Regions from separate parts of the Plantibacter sp. VKM Ac-2876 genome, predicted to be linked through region 2. Evidence: predicted binding sites of a transcription regulator. Region 2 holds the regulator's gene; the other holds the start of a gene.
The links. The regulator LexA, encoded in region 2, represses DNA repair genes until DNA is damaged. The targets are predictions, from matches to a motif close to TCGAACANNTGTTCGA.

Region 1 (9,630 bases), on a different contig from region 2:
TGGAGCGACGCCGATCCCACACCGGCCGCGAACAGCGCGAGGTATTCGTCGGCCGCCTCCAGGAAGTCGGCTGCATCGACACCGAGCCGGGCGTAGAAACCCCGGATGGGGAAGCCGAACACGGCCCGATACGCCTCCTGGTCGGATATCTCGGCAAGACCCCGCTGCCGGAGAACGGTGTTCATCGCGGCAAGCGCCACATCGACGTCGTCGAGGAGCGTGCCGTTCCAGTCCCAGCACACCGCGTCGATGGTCATGGATACGTTCTCGTGCACGAGATCGAGTCTCACACGGTCGGCCGACATCGGCCGGATCCGACGAGGCCGGTGGCTCCCGCTCAAGTGGGCCCGACGCCGACCGCCAGTCCCTCCAGGACGTCCGCGAGTGCCACGGCACCGGCCTCGGCATCGGCGTCCTCGGCGTACTCCTCCGGCGAATGGGAGACGCCGGTCGGGTTCCGGACGAAGAGCATCGCGGTCGGCACGTGCGACCCGAGCACTCCGGCGTCGTGCCCCGCTCCGGTACCGAGCACGGGCGCCTCCGGCAGCATGCGTTCGAGGCGCCCGCGGAGGAACGGGTCGAAGTCGGTCGTGGCACTGAACGACTCCTCGGTGATCGCGGCCACGCATCCCTCCTCCGCTGCGACCAGCGACAGGCGTTCGGTGATCGCCGCCACGATCGCGGCGGTCACGACGTCGTCGGGATGACGGACGTCGATCCAGAAGTCCACGCTCGACGCGATCACGTTCGTGCCTCCCGGCAACGGGAGCACCCGGCCGACGGTCGCCCGAGCGCCCGGCGTCGCCCGTCCGATCCTGCGGATCTCGGTGATCATCCGCGCTGCCGCGACGAGCGGGTCCCGTCGATCCGGCATGAGGGTCGTCCCCGCATGGTTCCCTTCACCGCGGATCGACACCCGCCACCGTCCATGCCCCAGGATGCTCGAGCCGATCGCGACCGGGCGTTCGAGGTCGACCAGCGCCCGACCCTGCTCGACGTGGAGCTCGACGAACGCGTCGATCGCTCCGAGCCCGGCGGGATCTGGACCAACACCCCGCGGATCGACACCATTACGGGCGAGGACCTCGGCGAACGTGTCCCCCTCCACGTCGCGCAGGGCCAGCGCCCGCTCCTGACTGATCGCACCGGTGAGGAGACGCGAGCCGAGGCATGCGACCCCGAAGCGCGAGCCCTCCTCCTCCGGGAAGACCGCGACGACGATAGGTTGGGTCGGCTCGAAGCCTCGCGAGCGCAGACGATCGATCGCGACCAACGCCGATGCGACCCCGAGTGGTCCGTCGTAGGCGCCTCCGCCGGGAACCGAGTCGAGGTGACTCCCGGTGACCACCGCACCCGTCGTCGAACGTGACGGCACGTGCCACCAGGCGCGGATGACCCCGTTGCCGTCGATGTCCACGTCGAGGCCACGGCGCTCGGCCTGACCGACGAACCACTCCCGCAGCTCGAGTTCGGCGGTGGAGTAGACAGGCCTCGAGTAGCCTCCCCGACGCTGATCCCGACCGATCCCCGCGATCTCGTCCAGGAGCGAGACCACGGTGTCGCGGGTCACCGGACGGCTGCCAGGCTCGGACGGAACATCGCCGGCACAGCGTCTCGGCCCTCGATCAGCGCGAGGGCGTATTCGCCGATGAGCGGGGCGAACTTGGCACCGTGGCCGGAGCAGGGCGCCAGGACCGTGATCCCGTCGACACGGTCGATGACGAAGTCCTCCGTCGGGGTGTTCGTGAACAGGCAGGTCGTCTCCGCATACGGTTCCGGGACGAGGCTCGGGAGGAACTCGCGGACGTACGCGACGACCCGTCGGCGGTTCGCGTCGTCGACGACGCCGTCGTGATCGGCGGCCGAGGGGATGCGCCTGCCACCGTTGTACTCGGCGACCTTCTGACCACGCCAATCGGCGTCACGCCCTCCGGGGAGTCCGTAGACCTGCATCCGCTCGGACTTGTGGATGAAGGTGGGCCACACTGAACCGGATCGCGCCGGGTCTTCCACGTCGACGCCGATCCGGTCCTGATACGGGAAGTGGTACGCCTGCTCCTGGCGGACCTCGAGCGCCGGGAACGCGTCGAGGAACCCACCCGGCAGCGCGAGGTCGCCGAGGAGGTCCGGAAGCCAGCCGCCGGCTGCGACCACCACCTGCTCCGCATCGAACGCACTCCCCTGATACCCGAGCACCCGGTACCCGGTGGCAGTCCGCTCGACCCGCTCGACCGGCCGATCGTTCAGGACCGTGGCCCCGGCGCGGACGGCGGATTCGAGCATCGCCATCACCGCCTGTTCCGCGTCGATCACGCCGGCTCCCGGATGCCACAGGGTGGGCGTGTCGAAGCCGATGTCCCAACGGGCTCTGGCTTCGTCTCGCGACAGCAGCTCGTGATCGATGCCGTGCTCGGCCAGCACCGACGCGAGGTGCTCCGGGCGACGGGTCGTCCCGAAGTCGAGCGCCCCCGTCGGCGTGATCAGTGGACGCCCGTGCTCCAGGCCGAGCTCGTCCCACCCAGATGCCGCCGCGAGGACGAGACGGGTGTACGACGCCTCCGGGTAGGCGTAGCGGAAGATCCGGGCTGATCCGTGGGACGATCCCCACTCGTTGGCCGGGCGACTCCGCTCGAGGACGGTGACGTCGTGCCCGGCCTGGGCGAGGCGCCAGGCCGCCGCAGCACCGGCGAGCCCGGCTCCGACGACGATGACGCTCGTCATGCGCGTGCTTCCAGGTCTTCGTCCTCGTAGGCGCGCTCGGCGTGGGCGTGCTCGTCGATCCCGGCGACCTCGTGCTCCTCGGGGATCCGCAGACCGATGGTGATCTGGATCAGCTTCGCGATCGCCCAGGTGACGATGAACGAATAGGCGAGGACCGCGACGGTCGCGATCGTCTGCACGCCGAGCAGTTCGAACCCGCCGCCGTAGAGCAGGCCGGAGCGTCCGTTCGGTGCCGCATCCGTCGCGAACACCCCGATGAGGAGCGTCCCGATGATGCCGCCGACGAGGTGGACACCGACGACGTCGAGGGAGTCGTCGAACCCGAGCCGGAACTTCCACTCGATGGCGAGGCAGCAGACGACGCCCGCAATGGCCCCGATGATGATGGCACCGATGGGCGAGACGGCGCCGCAGGCGGGGGTGATCGCCACGAGGGCGGCGATGATCCCCGATGCGCTGCCGAGGCTCGTGACCGCTCCGTGGCGGAGTCGATCGACGATGGACCAGCCGATGAGGCCGGCACAGGCGGCGACGGTGGTGTTGAGGAACACGACGCTCGCCGCATTGCCGGCTGCCAGCGCCGAGCCGGCGTTGAATCCGTACCAGCCGATCCAGAGCAACCCGGCGCCGACGAGGACGAGCGGGCGGTTGTGCGGACGGAGCTTGCCACCCCAGTCCTTGCTCTTGCCGAGCACCAGGGCCAGTGCGAGCGCCGCGACGCCGGCGTTCATGTGCACGGCCGTCCCGCCGGCGAAGTCGACGGCACCGAGGGTGTTCGCGATCCATCCACCGGTCGCCGTGTCGTTCGAGAAGGCGAACACCCAGTGCGCGACCGGGAAGTACACGAGCGTCGCCCAGAGCCCGGCGAACAACAACCACGCGCCGTACTTCATGCGACCGGCGGCAGCACCGGCGACGAGTGCCGTCGTCACTCCGGCGAACAGCAGTTGGAATGCCGCGAAGAGTGCGAGGGGAATGCCGGCATCGGGGTCGTCGACGAGTGCCTGGTCGAGCCCCGCGAACTCGAACGGGTTCCCGATGAGTCCGAGCCCGCCGACGGAGTCACCGAAGACGAGCGAGTACCCGAAGGCCACCCAGAGCAGCGCGACGAGGCTGGCCCCGCCGAAGCACATGATCATCATGTTGAGGATGCGGCGGGACGAGACCATCCCGCCGTAGAACAGAGCCAGGGCCGGGATCATGAGGGCGACAAGAGCCGAGCTCGTCAGGATCCAGGCGACGTTTCCAGCGTCCACAAATCACTCCATCGTTCGAGGTGCACAGCGGCCGGGCGGCCACAGCGTCGGGTTCGGGTGGAACAGGTGTCGGTGCTCGGTGCCGGTCGGCGGTCAGGCCAGGTCTGGGGCTTCCCAGAGGTTGAGCTTCGTGCCGATCCCCTGCTCGACGGCGTTCTCGTAGATCGTCTTCGCCCACGCGACGTCCTCGACGCCCATCCCACCGACGCTGAAGAGCACCGGCTGCTCGGGGAACTCGCGCCCGACGGCGTTCCCGTCGAAGACGTCTCCGATGTTGACCACGCGGGACTCGTCGAGCTCGCCGGTCCCGATGAGGTCCTGCCAGTAGAGGCCGATCATCCCGAACGCGGTCTCGTGCGACGGCGCAGGGTACTCCTCGGCCCACGCCTCGTAGATCTTCTTCGCGTCGGCGATGAGGCGCGCCTTGCCGGAGAGGGTGTACTCCTTGTCCATGCGCAGATTGGCGGGCAGGCTGAGGAACGCGCCGGGCTTGATCCAGTCGCCGTCGATGAACGGGTAGTTCTCCGACCCGACCAGGCCGGTGACGGCTTCGGAGACGATGTCCGAGTCACGCACGGCGGCCTCGACCGTCTCGGCGATCTCGATCGTCGTGAACTGCGGGTAGTGCTCGCGGACGTAGTCGGCGAACGCCTCGGAGGTCGACCGTCGGCGCCCGTGGATGCGGATGGTGTCGAGCGAGGGACGGGCGGTGGTCATGGCGTGCAGGGCGCTCTTGTTCATGGCGCCGGGCCCGATGATGCCGAGCGACTTGGCGTCCACCGGCGCCAGGAGCTTCGCGGCGGCTCCCGGCACGGCAGCGGTGCGGTAGGCGCTCTCGAGGTTGCCGGACATGATCGCGTAGGGCGCACCGGTGTCCTTGTCGTTGAGCACGATGAGGTGGATGGAGCGCGGGAGGCCCCGCTCGCGGTTGTCGACGTTCGAGCCGTACCACTTGACGCCGGCGGTGTCGAAGCGTCCGCCGAGGTAGGCGGGCATCGCCATGAACCGGCGGTCTGCGGCATCGAGTGGCATACCGGGGAACGGTGAGGTGGCGGGGAACCCGATCGGTGCTCCGTGCGAGTTGGCGGTCGGGCCGGCCATCCGGTAGTCACCCTTCGCGACGAGCACCAACACCTCCTCCATGACCTCCATGCAGTGGGCCATGTCCTTCATGCCGGCGGCGATGACCTCCGGTTCGCTCAGGTAGAGCATGTCGATCCGGGTGTTCGGGGAAGCGTCTGCGGTCACGGGAGGTCCTCCAGGTCGGGGTCTGTGGTCCTCAGCGAACACGGTCGCGATCCTCCTGGTCAAATACCGATTCGAACCTCGATTGAGAGCGTTTCGCTCGCAATCTGGACGAAACAGCGCGGTAATACGAGGGTCGTATCGTCGATGGGATGGAGCTCCGCCAGCTGCGCTACTTCCTCGCCGTCGCCGAGGAGCTCCACTTCGGTCGCGCCGCCCGACGGCTGCACATGTCGCAGCCACCGCTGAGCGTCCAGGTCGCACGACTCGAGCAGGAGGTCGGCACCGCACTGTTCGACCGTTCGACGAGGCGGGTGGCGCTGACCCCCGCTGGACGACATCTCCAGGCGCGGGCACGACACATCGTCGAGGAGCTCGACACGGTCCGGGGTGAGATGCGCGACTTCGTCGACGGTCTCGCCGGGGAGCTCACCGCGGGGTTCGTGAGTTCGGCCAACTACACGGTCCTCCCCGGCGTCGTGCAGCTGTTCCGGGCGAGCCGCCCCGGGGTGACGCTGCGCCTGGTGCCGTTGACCTCAGGAGAGCAGTTCGACCGGCTCCGCGACGGCACGCTCGACGTCGGGATCGTCCGTGACGAGGTCCCGCAGACGCCATCCGACAGCTCCCCCGCGCTCACGACCGAGGTCGTCTTCGAGGAGCGTCTCGTGGCGTGCCTCCCGGTCGGTCATGCACTGGCGGGCCGACCCGAGGTCACCGCGCACGAGCTCATGGAGGTCCCGATGATCTCCTACCCGCGGGCGCTCATGCCGGGATTCGTGGACCGCGTCGCGGAGATCCTCGGCACGTCGAGTCGGACCCAGGTGGTCGAGGAGGTCGTCCATCAGGAGACCGCCCTCGGATTCGTCGCGGCCGGCGTCGGTACGACGATCCTGCCCGAGTCGGTGCGGCAGCTGGTGCCGCCGTCGATCGTCGTCGTGCCGCTCGCCGGGTCGCCGACGACACGCCTGCTGGCCGCTCGTCAGGAACGGGCGGACGAGAGCCCGGTCCACGACGCGTTCATCGCGTGTCTCCGCGACGCGGCCGCCCAGCTCGGGTGAAGGGCAGCCCGGTCCCGGGACTCTGCGAGCGACGGATCTACCCCGCCAAGGCGGCGAGGATCGGCAGGTAGCAGAGGAACACGGCGACGCCGCTCACGTACCCGGCGAGGACCTGGAGCGGGGTGTGCGCTCTCTCCCTGACACGGGCCCATCCGACGGCCGCAGGCACCAGCAGCAGCATCGTCGCGATGGGAGCCGGGAAGCAGCTGAACTGCAGGACGCCGACGAAGGCCGCGATGGCGGAGTGGATCGAGAGCTTCCAGACGAGGTTCACCGCGGTCACGACCAACAGGCCGATGATCGAGGCGATACCGACCGCCAACAGCTGGGCGCCGGCGCCGAGCCACACCAGCAGCGAGACGCCGAGCACGACCGACGCCAGCACGCAGGCGAGGATCGGTCCTCGCTGCCGCCGATCGGCGACGAACCTTCCGCTCACCCGGCCGGTCCGTGCCAGCAGGATGAGCGCCGCGTAGGGCAGCACGGCGATGAGCAGCGCTCCGAGCAGAGCCGTCCAGAGGCCCCGCACGCCGGTGGTGATGCCGGCTTGGACGAGCGCGAACGTGAGGAGCGGCGCCGGGCCGAAGACCTCGGATATCACCTGGGCCAGACGGAGGCTGCGGTTGGGATGCGACGGCGACTGCACCCCATGACAGTAGTGCCCGCGGCCCGCAGGATGCAGACAGGTATCCTCGTGAACGCGTGGGAACCGGATGCATTCACGCGTGCCGTGGCCACCCGCAACATCGATCAGCCGGCGTTCGTGTTCCAGCACGCACGCCATCAGCAGAGGAACGGTATGACGTCACTCGCGTTCGCAGGACAACGGGTCGCATTGGTGACCGGTGCTTCCAGAGGCCTCGGCGCGGGGATCGCCCGGCGACTCGGGTCCGAGGGCTATTTCGTCGCCGTGAACTACCGCTCCGGGGCGGACCAGGCCGCGAAGGTCGTCGAGTCCATCCGCCAGGCCGGCGGTGCCGCCGACGCGTTCAGCGCGGACGTGACGGACGAGGAAGCCGTCGCCTCACTCGTCGGACACATCACGGGAACCGCGGGTCCGATCGCGGTCCTGGTCGCCAACGCCACCGGGCCGCAACCGACGGTGGCGATCGACGACCTCGACTGGGACGACCACCTCGCCCAGTTGGACTTCTTCGTCAAGAGCCCGACACTGCTGGTGCGGGCGGCCGTCCCACACATGCGCGAGCAACGATTCGGCCGGATCATCCAGATCGGATCCGACATGTTCGAGCGGGCCCTGCCGGGGATGTCCGCCTACGTCGCGGCGAAGGGGGCGCAGCTCGGCCTGACCCGTTCGTGGGCTCGGGAACTCGGACCGTCCGGGATCACCGTGAACCTGGTCGCACCCGGGTGGATCCCCGTCGAACGCCACGCCGGTGCCTCGCCACAGGAGATCGCCGCCTACCTGGCCGAGGTGCCGATGGGGCGGATGGGCACCATCGACGACATCGCCGAGACCGTCGCCTTCCTCGCCTCGGACCGGACCGGCTTCATCACCGGCCAGCGGATCACCGTCAACGGCGGCCACACCATCGACTAGGCGGCGCACCTTTCGCGTTCCGCCGCCCGCGATGCCGCTCCGGTGTTCAGGCAGAACCTGGACAAACGAGTCGACCCTGTCCAAGCTGGAACCGATGACCGACACCCGCGACGACTTCACCATCCGCCGAGCCACCCCGGACGACGTCGCCCTCCTGCAGGAGTGGAGCTGCGACGAACCTGTCGCTTGGGTCGATCCGGAGCGGCTGACCGCCGAACTCGCGAGTCGGAACTATCGACCGGAATGGTCGTGGATCGCCGAGCAGGACGGTCGCCCGGTGGCGCGAGCACTCTGGTGGGGCCAAGGGGACGCGAACCGACCCGCCACGCTCGACTGCCTCACCACCACGGTCGAAGTCGCGGAGCCCGAACGTGTCGGCGCTGCGCTCATTCGCGCTGGACTGGACGCCTTCGGCGCAGGTCCCGCACTGGAGTTCAACGTCGACGTCTCCCCTGCCTGGGCGGATGACGCTGCGAGCGTGGAGGCGGTGCGGTGGCGCCACGAGGCCGCACGCGCCGGTGGGTTCTCGCGCACGACCGAGCGGGTCAGCTTCGCGAGGTCCAGCTCCGATCCGGTGCCGGCACGATCGCAGCGCCTTCGTTTCGTCGCCGCCGCGGACGACGCGTTCCACGAGCTGTTCGCCCTGGTCGCGACCGGCACCCTCGATGCGCACACGCAGGACATGGTCGCGCGCGAAGGACTCGAGGCGCTCGCGGACGACGACCTGGCGTTCTACCGTTCGCTCCCCGGCGAACGGGACGCATGGCGGGTCGCAGAGCTGCTCGACGGGACGATGGTCGGGTTCATCATCCCGACGAGGACGGCGTACGACGCGAGTATCAGCTACCTGGGTGTGCTCCCCGAGCATCGCGGACACGGGTACGTGCACGACCTCCTGGCGGAGATGGTCCACATGCACCACGGGTCGGGGCAGGACCGGATCGTCGGCACCACGGACGCCGCGAACACCCCGATGCGCGGCGCCTTCGATCGAGCCGGTTTCTCGGTCACGCGCGTTCGGATCGTTCACGAGCAGTAGGTTCGCCCCGGGCTCGGTTCCGACCGAGTCAGCTGAGCACCGCGACACGGTCGACCGTCGCGCTCGTCAGACCCGCGACGACCGCAGTACGCGGACGACCCCGGCGCAGACCGCGAGCCAGATGATCGCTTGCAGGACCGCAGCGACGACGAGTGGCAGCACGAACGACCCGCCTTCGGCGGAGGACAGCCAGAAGGCCTCACCGACCGTGCAGGCGATCCCGACCCCCGAGACCGTCAGGAAGAGGGCGCGCAACGCCACCGACTCCCGACGATCGACGGCGTCCGCCACTTTGGTGGGGGCCTCCGGCTTGCCGGCGGTCTGCGGTGTCGCACCGGACCACGCCGCGATGGAACGGGTCATTCGGTACCCGGAGACCTGCAGCAGGAGCAAAACGATGGCGCTCGGCAACACGAAGACCAGTCCGATGAAAAGCACGATGCCCAGGCTGCCAGCCCCTGCCTCCGCCGAGTACGAATTCAAGACCGTCACGGTCGCCACGGACAGGGTGGCGGAAACGACGAACGTCACGGCGGCGGCGAGGCCGAGGAGCAAGCGCGCAGGTCGCTCGTACTCCCGGAGCAGGACCTCCAGTGCGACGTCGGAGACTTCGGGCTGTCGTCGTCCTTGTTCCGAGGCACTGATCCACGCCCTCGCCTCGGCTCGAAGCAGGAAGGCGTTCCAGGCTGCCGCCGTGGATGACGCGGCCGGCGGCCTCGATGGTGCTCGCCGCCCGGCCGGCTGGCGGGT
Region 2 (9,630 bases):
CGTTGCACCGCGCCATCGACGATAGCTGAGAACCAGCGCGGAGTGACCCGCCGATTGTCGGCCTACTCGGCCGCGTACCGCTGCGGGATCGCCAGGCGCTGCCCGGGCTCGACACCGGCGGTGCTGAGCTGGTTGAGGTTCATGATCTCGGCGATGACGTCGCGCGGGTCGGCGTCGGGCGCGATGGACTCGGCCAGCTGCCAGAGCGACTCGCCCGGGTCGACCGTTATGTACGTGAACGTGGCTCCCGCCGCCGCTGTGTTGGCCGCGGCACCGCCTGCGGAGAGTCCGACGACCGCGACGCCGATGACCAGCGGGATGGCGGCGAGCGTGGTGAAGACGACGCGGCCGCGCTTCGTCAGGCGGAGTCGGCGTGTGGACGGTGCGTCTGACGCCGGTGCCTGCGCCGTCCGTGCGGGAAGCGCCCGGTGGGACCCGATCAGTGCTGCGCTCATGTCAACCCTCCAAGAGTGTGCTCATCGTGTGATGAGGACTCGTACCCGACACTCGACCAGGAGTGCCGGATACGAACCTGTGTTCCGAATATATCTTCGATTGTTCGAATACTCAACCCTGTCTTCGTACCTGAGACGCGCGGGATCGGCGACACACTCGAACAGATGTTTGTCTGGACGAGCTGGTGCGGATACAGTTTCGAGTGTTGGAAGCAGTACACCACCACCCACCGACATCGGTCACCGACAGCCGATCAGGGCAGGAGCGAAGATGGCAGCGAACACGGCGGGCGACGGAGCCCGGGAGCGCCAGATCGGCGGCACCCGGCGACGGAAGAGCCTGAGCGACAAGCAGCTGGCGATCCTCGACGTCATCCAGCGTTCGGTCTCGCAGCGCGGGTATCCGCCGAGCATGCGCGAGATCGGCGACGCCGTCGGGCTCGCCTCCCTGTCGAGTGTCACGCACCAACTCGGACAGCTCGAACTCAGCGGATACCTCCGACGCGATCCCAACCGTCCCCGCGCCATCGAGGTGCTCATCGACCTGCCGAGCGCCGTCGAGGGGAGCGATCCCGACTCCGCTCCCCCGGTCGGCGACGCAGCCATGGTCCCGCTCGTCGGTCGCATCGCCGCCGGCATCCCGATCACGGCCGAGCAGCAGGTCGAGGAGATCTTCCCCCTGCCGCGTCAGCTGGTCGGCAAGGGCAGTCTGTTCATGCTGAAGGTCGTCGGCGACTCGATGGTCGACGCCGCGATCTGCGATGGCGACTGGGTCGTCATCCGCGAGCAGAAGACCGCCGAGAACGGCGAGATCGTCGCGGCGATGCTCGACGAGGAGGCGACCGTGAAGGTGTTCCGCCAGCGCGACGGTCACACCTGGCTGCTCCCCCGGAACTCGGCCTTCGAACCGATCCTCGGCGACCACGCCGAGGTCCTCGGCAAGGTCGTCGCCGTGCTCCGGACGGTCTGACCGCCCGGATCGCTCCGCGACACCGACGAGGGCCGGGACGATCCGTGGATCGTCCCGGCCCTCGTCCGTGCCGGACCGACGACGTCAGCCGGTCGCACCGACCCGTGCGCGGACCGCACGCGTGGCCTCGACGATGTTGGCGAGGGAGGCGACCGTCTCCTCGTACCCTCGCGTCTTGAGTCCGCAGTCCGGGTTCACCCAGACCTGGCGCTGCGGGATCCCCTCCAGCGCGATCTCGAGCAACGCCGTCACCTCAGCGACGCTCGGCACCCGAGGCGAGTGGATGTCGTAGACGCCCGGGCCGATGCCGTGGTCGAAACCACTCGCCCGGATGTCGGACACGACCTCCATCCGAGACCGGGCCGCCTCGATGCTCGTCACGTCGGCGTCCAGGCGCCGGATCGCGTCGATCACCACACCGAACTCGGAGTAGCAGAGGTGGGTGTGGATCTGCGTCTCGGCGCGCACGCCCGCGGTCGCCAGCCGGAAGGAGCCCACCGACCAGTCGAGGTACCACCCCTGGTCGGCCCGCCGGAGCGGGAGTAGTTCGCGGAGTGCTGGTTCGTCGACCTGGATGATGCGGATGCCGGCCCGCTCCAGGTCGGCGATCTCGTCGCGCAGGGCGAGGGCGACCTGGTTCGCCGTCTCGGCGAGCGGTTGGTCGTCGCGCACGAACGACCAGGCGAGGATCGTCACCGGGCCCGTGAGCATGCCCTTCACCGGCTTGGTGGTCAACGACTGCGTGTAGGCCGACCACTCGACCGTGATCGGCGCCGGCCGCGAGACGTCACCCCACAGAATCGACGGACGGGTGCATCGCGAACCGTAGGACTGCACCCACCCGTGCTCCGTCACGGCGAACCCGTCGAGGTGCTCGGCGAAGTACTGGACCATGTCGTTGCGCTCGGGCTCACCGTGGACGACGACGTCGATGCCGAGGTCCTCCTGCAGCGCCACGACGCGCCCGATCTCCGCGCGCATCGTCGCGACGTAGGCCTCCTCGTCGAGCGTCCCGGCGAGCCGCTGCGCGCGGGCGCGACGGATGTCGCCGGTCTGCGGGAAAGAGCCGATCGTCGTCGTCGGGAGGAACGGCAGGCCGAGCGCCTGCGCCTGCGCCGTAGCGCGCTCCTGGTAGTCGTCTCGGGTGAAGTCCGCCGGTGCGAGCGCTGCCGTCCGTGCGCGGATGGCGGCATCGACGACCCCGGGCGCGGCCAGCCGATCGTCGAGCGCGGCCGACGCTGCGGTGAGCTCGGCCGCGATGGACGCACGCCCTTGGGTGAGACCGCGTGCGAGGACCGCGATCTGATCCACCTTCTGGTCGGCAAAGGCGAGCCAGCTCCGGAGACGGGGGTCGAGCTTCGTCTCCACCGACACGTCGTGCGGGACGTGCAGGAGCGACGTCGAGGTGGACACCGCGAGCTGAGGGAAGCGCTCCGCCGCGCTCGCGAGCAGGTCGGCCGCGGCCACGAGGTCGCCGCGCCACACGTTGTGGCCGTCGATCACGCCAGCGACGACGGTCTTCGACGCGAGTCCGGCCGACGAGTCCGGCAGGCCTCCTCGGACGAGGTCGACACCGACAGCCTCGACCCCCGAGTCGGCCAGCACCGGGAGGGCGTCGCCCAAGGCGCCGTAGGGAGCCGCGACGAAGATCGACGGGCGGTCCGACACGGCGGACAGGACGGCCGTCGATCGTTCGAGCGCCGCGAGGACCGTCGACCTCGGCACGTCGAACGTCTCCGAAACGAGTGCGGGTTCGTCGAGCTGCACCCAGGGCGCGCCGGCAGCGGCGAGGCGCCGGAGGAGTTCCGCGTAGACGGGCAGCAACGCCTCCAGTCGGTCGATCGGGGCGAATCCCGCTGAGGCCCCCTCGGCCGCCTTGGACAGCAGCAGGAACGTCACGGGGCCCACGATCACCGGCCGCGTCACGTACCCCTCGGCGAGGCCCTCGCGGAACTGCTCGACCACTCGGTCGTCGGAGAGCGCGAACGGCGTCGACTCGCCGATCTCCGGGACGAGGTAGTGGTAGTTCGAGTCGAACCACTTCGTCATCTCGAGCGGTGCGAGGTCGCCGGCGCCACGAGCGATCGTGAACGCCCCGGCGAGGTCGACCCGACCGTCGGCCCCGACGAGCGACGAGAAGCGCTCCGGGACGGCGCCGACGGTGAGCGCGGCGTCCAGGACCTGGTCGTAGAACGAGAAGCTCTCGGGGATCGCGGCGCTCGTCGGGTCGAGGCCGAGCCCCGCGAGGCGGGCACGCGTGGCGGCGCGCAGCTCGGAGGCCGTCCGCTCGAGCGCCTCGGCGTCGATCCGGCCGGCCCAGAAGGACTCGACGGCGCGCTTCAGCTCCCGGTTCGGCCCGATGCGCGGGTAGCCGAGGATGGTGCCGACGGGGAAGGCGGAGGTGGGGTTCATCGTGCGTCCTTGCTGGTGAGTGGATCGGGGATGGGATGACGGACCGGTCGGTCGCCTTGCACGGGGATGCCGGCACGGTGCAACACGTCGAGCACCGTCCGATGCTGGTTGAAGGCGTAGAGGTGGACGCCCGGCGCGCCGCCCGCGACGACGTCGCGGATGAGTCGGGCGGAGTAGTCGATGCCGATGTCGATCCGTCCCGCTTCGTCCGGCTCGACCTCGAGCGCGATGGCAAGGTCGCTCGGGAGCGCCTCGCCGCTGAGCTCGAGCACCCGACGCAGCCGCGCCGGACTCGTGATGGGCATCACGCCCGGCAGGATGGGCATGGTGACGCCGTGACGTCTCGCACGTTCGGCGAAGGCGAGGTAGTCGTCGGCATGGAAGAAGAGCTGGGTGATGGCGAGCGTCGCCCCCGCCGCCTGCTTGGCCAACAGGGTGTCGAGGTCCTGCGTCGTCGACCGTGAGCGCGGGTGACCGTTGGGGAACGCGGCGACCGCGATCCGCGGCCGATGGCGTCGCCCGAGCTGCACCGCACCCGGGAGGCCGACCAGCGACCCCTCGGCGTAGGGCTCGTGCTCGGCACTGACCCGGCCGATGAGCTGCACGAGTTCCGCGGCACTCCCCAGATCACCGAGGAAGGCGTCCCCCTCGACGGCTCCGGCGGGCGGGTCGCCGCGGAGCGCGAGGAAACTGTGCACCCCGGCATCGAGGAAGTCCTTGATGAGTCGGCTGGCCTGCGCGTGCGTCGAACCGACGCAGGTGAGATGGGCCATCGGGTCCACCGAGGTCGACGTCCGGATGCTCCGCAGCACGTCCAGGCTCGCCGTTCGCGAGGAACCACCGGCGCCGAAGGTGACGGAGATGAACTCCGGGCCGGCGGCGGCCAGGTGCTCGACAGTCCGTGCGAGCGCGATGCCGCCGTCGAGCGTCTTGGGCGGGTACAGCTCGAACGAGAAGGGGGTGCGCCCGGGACAGGCGGGCTCCGTCGTGATCATGAGGTCTCGTCTCGGTGGCAGCGGATCGAGAGCCGGCGACCACGCAGCACGCAGCGGTTCCGCTGGTGTGTCGTGGGCGGGTGCCGGGCTCGGCTGTCGCTCCGATTCCGCCGGTGAGGGCGGGTACGATGCGCACGACGATAGCAACGCCCGACGATCCGCGCGACGGACATCCGTCCGACAGCGTCATCCTGCGACACATTCCCCCGGCGGCGCTCCGGTCCTACGCTGATGCCATGACCGTGGGCACCAGGCACCGGGGCGACGAGCGTCCAGCACTCGGCTCGCGCGTCATCGCGTCCTGCGTGGCGGTGGTGCTCGCCGTGTCCGGGTGCACGACCGCCGGTTCGCCCGTGCCGCCGACGACGCGCGCAGCCTCAGCGGAGGACCTCGTGATCGAGTTCCGCCAGAACCGCGACCAGTACGCGAGCGCCGCCGCGATCGTCCGGGTCGGCAACGGCGGCGACCACGACATCACGATCGTCGGACTCGAGCTGGCGGGGTCGGCGTTCACCGCGCCGACCGTCCGGGACCGATCCTCGACGGTCCGCGCTGGACAGACCACGGACCTCGCCGTCGAGCTGCCCCCGATCGACTGCGACGCTCGCGACGGGGAGTCGCAGGTCGATCTCCTGCTCCGACTCGACGACGGCGCGGTCCTGTCCGCCGCCGACCTCCCCGATCCGACGAACGCGCTGCAGCGGATCCGTGCCTCGACGTGCACGGTGGCGGCCGTGCAGCGCATCGCCGAGGTGGCCGCAGCTCCCGGGATCCGCCTCGAAGGTACCGGAGCCACGACGGTCGCCGTCATGACGGTCACGGCGGTGCCGACCGGCGCTTCGGGTCGGCTGGAGCTCGTCGCGCTGCGCTCGACGGTGCTGCTACGACCGGCGCCGACGGACGTCGGCGCTGACCCATCCCAGAACTGGCCGCTCAGCTTGACCGTCGACGCCGCAAGCGGTCCGCAGTCCATCGAACTGCGGATCGTCCCGACCCGGTGCGACCCGCACGCCCTGGCGGAGGACAAGGTGGGAACGCTCTTCCCGCTCGTCGTGCGGATCGACGACGGTCCGGAGGTCGTCATGACCCTCCCGCTCGACGCCGACACGGCGGAGGCGCTCAAGGACGCCGTCCGCGCGCGCTGCGAGTGAGGAGTCGGCTCAGCCGGCCACGGCGGGTGCCGGGACGACCTCGGCGAACGGCGCGAGGGCGGCGGCGAGCTCGGCACCGACCAGGGCGTGCACGATCGTGCCACGCTCGTCGTAGTCCGTCGACAGCACCTTGCCGCGTTCGTGCAGCAGCGTGACCAGGTCTCCGCGGTCGAAGGGCACGATGACGTGGACCTCGTTGCTCGGCGACGGGATCAGCGTCTCGATGCGCTCCATGAGCTCGTCGATCCCGAGACCGGTCCGGGCCGACACGAAGACGGCGTCCGGGACGAGTCCGCGGAGCACGAGCAGCTGGCCGTCGTCCACGAGGTCGGCCTTGTTGAACACGACCAGCTCGGGGATGTGCCGAGCACCGACCTCGCCGATGACATCGCGCACGGTGGCGATCTGTCCGGCCGGGTCCGGGTGCGCGGCGTCGACGACGTGCACGATGACGTCGCTGTCGGCGACCTCTTCGAGCGTCGAGCGGAAGGCCTCGACCAGCTGGTGCGGCAGGTTGCGCACGAAGCCGACCGTGTCGGCCAGGGTGTACTCGCGTCCGTCAGAGGTCACGTTGCGTCGGACCGTCGCGTCGAGCGTCGCGAAGAGCGAGTTCTCGACGAGGACGCCGGCCTTCGTGATGCGGTTCAGCAGGCTCGACTTACCGGCGTTCGTGTACCCCGCGATCGCGACCGACGGCACCGTGTTACGGCGACGGTTGGCCCGCTTGGCCTCGCGCGCCGGCTTCATCGCCGTGATCGACTTGCGCAGTTTCGCCATCCGGGTGTGGATGCGGCGTCGGTCGAGTTCGATCTTCGTCTCACCCGGGCCCCTCGACCCCATACCGGCACCGGCACCACCGACCTGGCCACCGGCCTGACGGCTCATGGACTCACCCCAGCCGCGGAGGCGGGGCAGGAGGTACTCGAGTTGGGCGAGCTCGACCTGCGCCTTGCCCTCTCGGCTCTTCGCGTGCTGGCTGAAGATGTCGAGGATGACCGCCGTGCGGTCGATGACCTTCACGCCGACCGCGTCCTCGAGGGCGCGACGCTGGCTGGGTGCGAGCTCCGTGTCGGCGATCACCGTGTCGGCGCCGAGCGCCTGGACGATGGACTTCAGCTCCTGGGCCTTGCCTCGACCGAGATACGTGCTCGGGTCGGGGTGCGGTTTGCGCTGCAGGAGCCCGTCGAGGACCACGGCGCCGGCGGTCTCCGCGAGCGCTGCGAGTTCGCGGAGGGAGTTCTCCGCGTCGTGGAGCGCACCCTGCGGGTAGACGCCGATGATGACGACGTTCTCCAGCCGGAGCTGCCGGTACTCGACCTCGGTGACGTCCTCGAGCTCGGTCGAGAGCCCGGCGACGCGACGGAGGGCCTGTCGGTCCTCGCGGTCGTACTGTTCGCCGTCGTCGGAGCTGCCGCCTGAGGCATCGCCCGTCTGCAGGGCCGCTGCACCGCTGCCGAACAGGGTGTACCCGCTCGATCGGGACGCGGCGCTCGTGAGCACGCGTGCGACGACGTCGTCGGGATCGGTGACCGAGGCGTCGTCCACCACCGCCTCGACATCGACATCGGTGTCGTCTGCGTGGTCCTGGGGTGCGTCCATCGGTGGTCTAGGCATCGCGTTAACCCTACTTCCTCCTGGTCCGGTACCGTTCCTGTATGTCGAACGAGCACTACTTCACCGCCGAACCCGCGAGCGAGTTGCAGCTCAAACCGATCACCGCACGCCTCGGCGGCGTCGACCGGTCGCTCGTCTCGGCGGGCGGTGTCTTCAGTCCGGGTCACCTCGATCAGGGCACCCAGGTGCTGCTCGCGAACACCCCTCCTCCCCCGCCGACGGGCGACCTCCTCGACATCGGCTGCGGCTGGGGTCCGATCGCCCTGTCGCTCGGGCTCGCGTCGCCGGACGCGACCGTCTGGGCGGTCGACGTCAACGAACGGGCGCTCGACCTGACGCGGATCAACGCGGAACGCCTCGGGCTCGACAACATCCGTGCCGTCCTCCCCGACGACGTCCCCGACACGGTCCGCTTCGCGACCATCTGGTCGAACCCGCCGATCCGCGTCGGCAAGGACGAACTGCACCGCATGCTCATGCACTGGTTGCCGCGGCTCGAGGACGAGGGTGACGCCTGGCTCGTCGTGCAGAAGAACCTCGGCTCGGACTCGCTGCAGAAGTGGTTGCAGGAGCAGCTGCCGACGTCGTTCCACGTCGGACGTGCGGCCATGGCCAAAGGCTTCCGCGTCCTGCACGCCCGGCGTCGGGAGCTCCGTTCGGCCTGACCGGCTCAGGCCAGGGTGATCGTCCCGGAGTAGACGAGCGTCGCCGGTCCGGCCAGCACCACGTGCTCGCCGTCTGCGCCGGGAACCATGCGCACCCCGAGCACTCCGCCCGGCACCTCGACGCGCCAGTCGTTCGGAGCCGCCGCGCCCGCCCAGTGGCGGAACGCGAGCGCCGCGGCAGCCGTCCCGGTGCCACAGCTCAGGGTCTCGCCGCTCCCGCGCTCGTGGACGCGCATGCGGATCCGGGCCACGCCGTCGGCGATGAGCGGCTCACCCGGGACGACCAGCTCGACGTTGGCACCGTGCGGCGGTACGGGGTCGAGCTGTGGGACGTACTCCAGTTCCGCTCCGTCGAGTTCGGCGGCGTCGGCGACGGCGACGACGACGTGCGGGTTGCCGACGTCGATCCCGATCCCCGGGCGCGCCACGGGCAGCCCCTTCACCCGGACGAGCGTCTCGCGCTCGTCGAGGCTCCAGCGGCCGAGGTCGACGACGTAGCCGAGCGGGTCGTAGCCGACCATCCGGACGCCGGCGCGGGTGCCGATGGCGAGCTGCTCGCCGGGAGCCAGCTCCACGAGCCCGCTCTCGAGCAGGTAGTGCAGGAACACCCGGATGCCGTTGCCGCACATCTCCGCGACCGAACCGTCGGCGTTGTGGTAGTCCATGAACCACTCCGCGGCAGGGTCTTCAGCGAGCACGGCCGCCCCGGCATCGAGGTTCGCGGACCGGACGGCGCGGATGACGCCGTCGGCCCCGATCCCGAAATGCCGGTCGCAGAGCGCCGCGATCTGGCCAGGATCAAGGGCCTCCTGGCCGTCGGGGTCGGAGAAGAGCACGAAGTCGTTGCCCGTGCCGTGGCCCTTCGTGAAGGAGAGTGTCGACGCCATCCGACCAGTCTACGGGCGCACCCGGCGGGCCAGCTCACTCGCCTCGGCGCTGCCGCCCTCCACCCACGTGATCGCCGGATAGCGCTTGAACCAGCTCACCTGACGGCGCGCGTACCGCCTCGTCAGTCGCTGGGTCTCGGCGATCGCCTCAGCTTCGGTGAGCTCCGACCGCAGTTGCGCCACCGCCTGCGCGTAGCCGATCGCACGGCCGGCGGTCACACCCTGCTCGAGGCCGTAGCCGAGCAGCTCGGCTGTCTCCGCGACGAGTCCCGCGTCCCACATCATCTCGACGCGCCGGTCGAGGCGCTCGACGAGGACCTCTCGCGGCGTCGACACCCCGATGACCTCGACCGGCCGCCAGGGGACGGGGCGTTCCGGAAGCGCTGCACCGTGGCCGCGCTCGGCCAACTCGTGGACTTCGAGTGCGCGCACGACCCGGCGGGCGTTCGCCGCATCGATGCGGTCGGCGGTCGCGGGATCG

Region 1: the regulator LexA is predicted to act here: its motif matches at 5,285-5,300, upstream of ITJ62_RS08465 (tyramine oxidase subunit B).

What each region holds. Positions count from the first base shown of each region.
Region 1 is NZ_JADKSI010000002.1:445,148-454,777, forward strand. Features, by position in the region: gene ITJ62_RS08445 (HAD family hydrolase) at 1-257, opposite strand, end outside; gene ITJ62_RS08450 (allantoate amidohydrolase) at 338-1,570, opposite strand; gene ITJ62_RS08455 (FAD-dependent oxidoreductase) at 1,567-2,721, opposite strand; gene ITJ62_RS08460 (ammonium transporter) at 2,718-3,977, opposite strand; gene ITJ62_RS08465 (tyramine oxidase subunit B) at 4,071-5,225, opposite strand; gene ITJ62_RS08470 (LysR family transcriptional regulator) at 5,375-6,280, shown strand; gene ITJ62_RS08475 (phosphatase PAP2 family protein) at 6,318-6,926, opposite strand; gene ITJ62_RS08480 (SDR family NAD(P)-dependent oxidoreductase) at 7,080-7,841, shown strand; gene ITJ62_RS08485 (GNAT family N-acetyltransferase) at 7,936-8,880, shown strand; gene ITJ62_RS08490 (hypothetical protein) at 8,947-9,630, opposite strand, start outside.
Region 2 is NZ_JADKSI010000004.1:34,498-44,127, forward strand. Features, by position in the region: gene ITJ62_RS16680 (LysM peptidoglycan-binding domain-containing protein) at 63-455, opposite strand; gene lexA (transcriptional repressor LexA) at 727-1,425, shown strand; gene metE (5-methyltetrahydropteroyltriglutamate--homocysteine S-methyltransferase) at 1,510-3,837, opposite strand; gene ITJ62_RS16695 (methylenetetrahydrofolate reductase) at 3,834-4,832, opposite strand; gene ITJ62_RS16700 (hypothetical protein) at 5,069-5,983, shown strand; gene hflX (GTPase HflX) at 5,993-7,597, opposite strand; gene ITJ62_RS16710 (class I SAM-dependent methyltransferase) at 7,639-8,262, shown strand; gene dapF (diaminopimelate epimerase) at 8,268-9,149, opposite strand; gene miaA (tRNA (adenosine(37)-N6)-dimethylallyltransferase MiaA) at 9,159-9,630, opposite strand, start outside.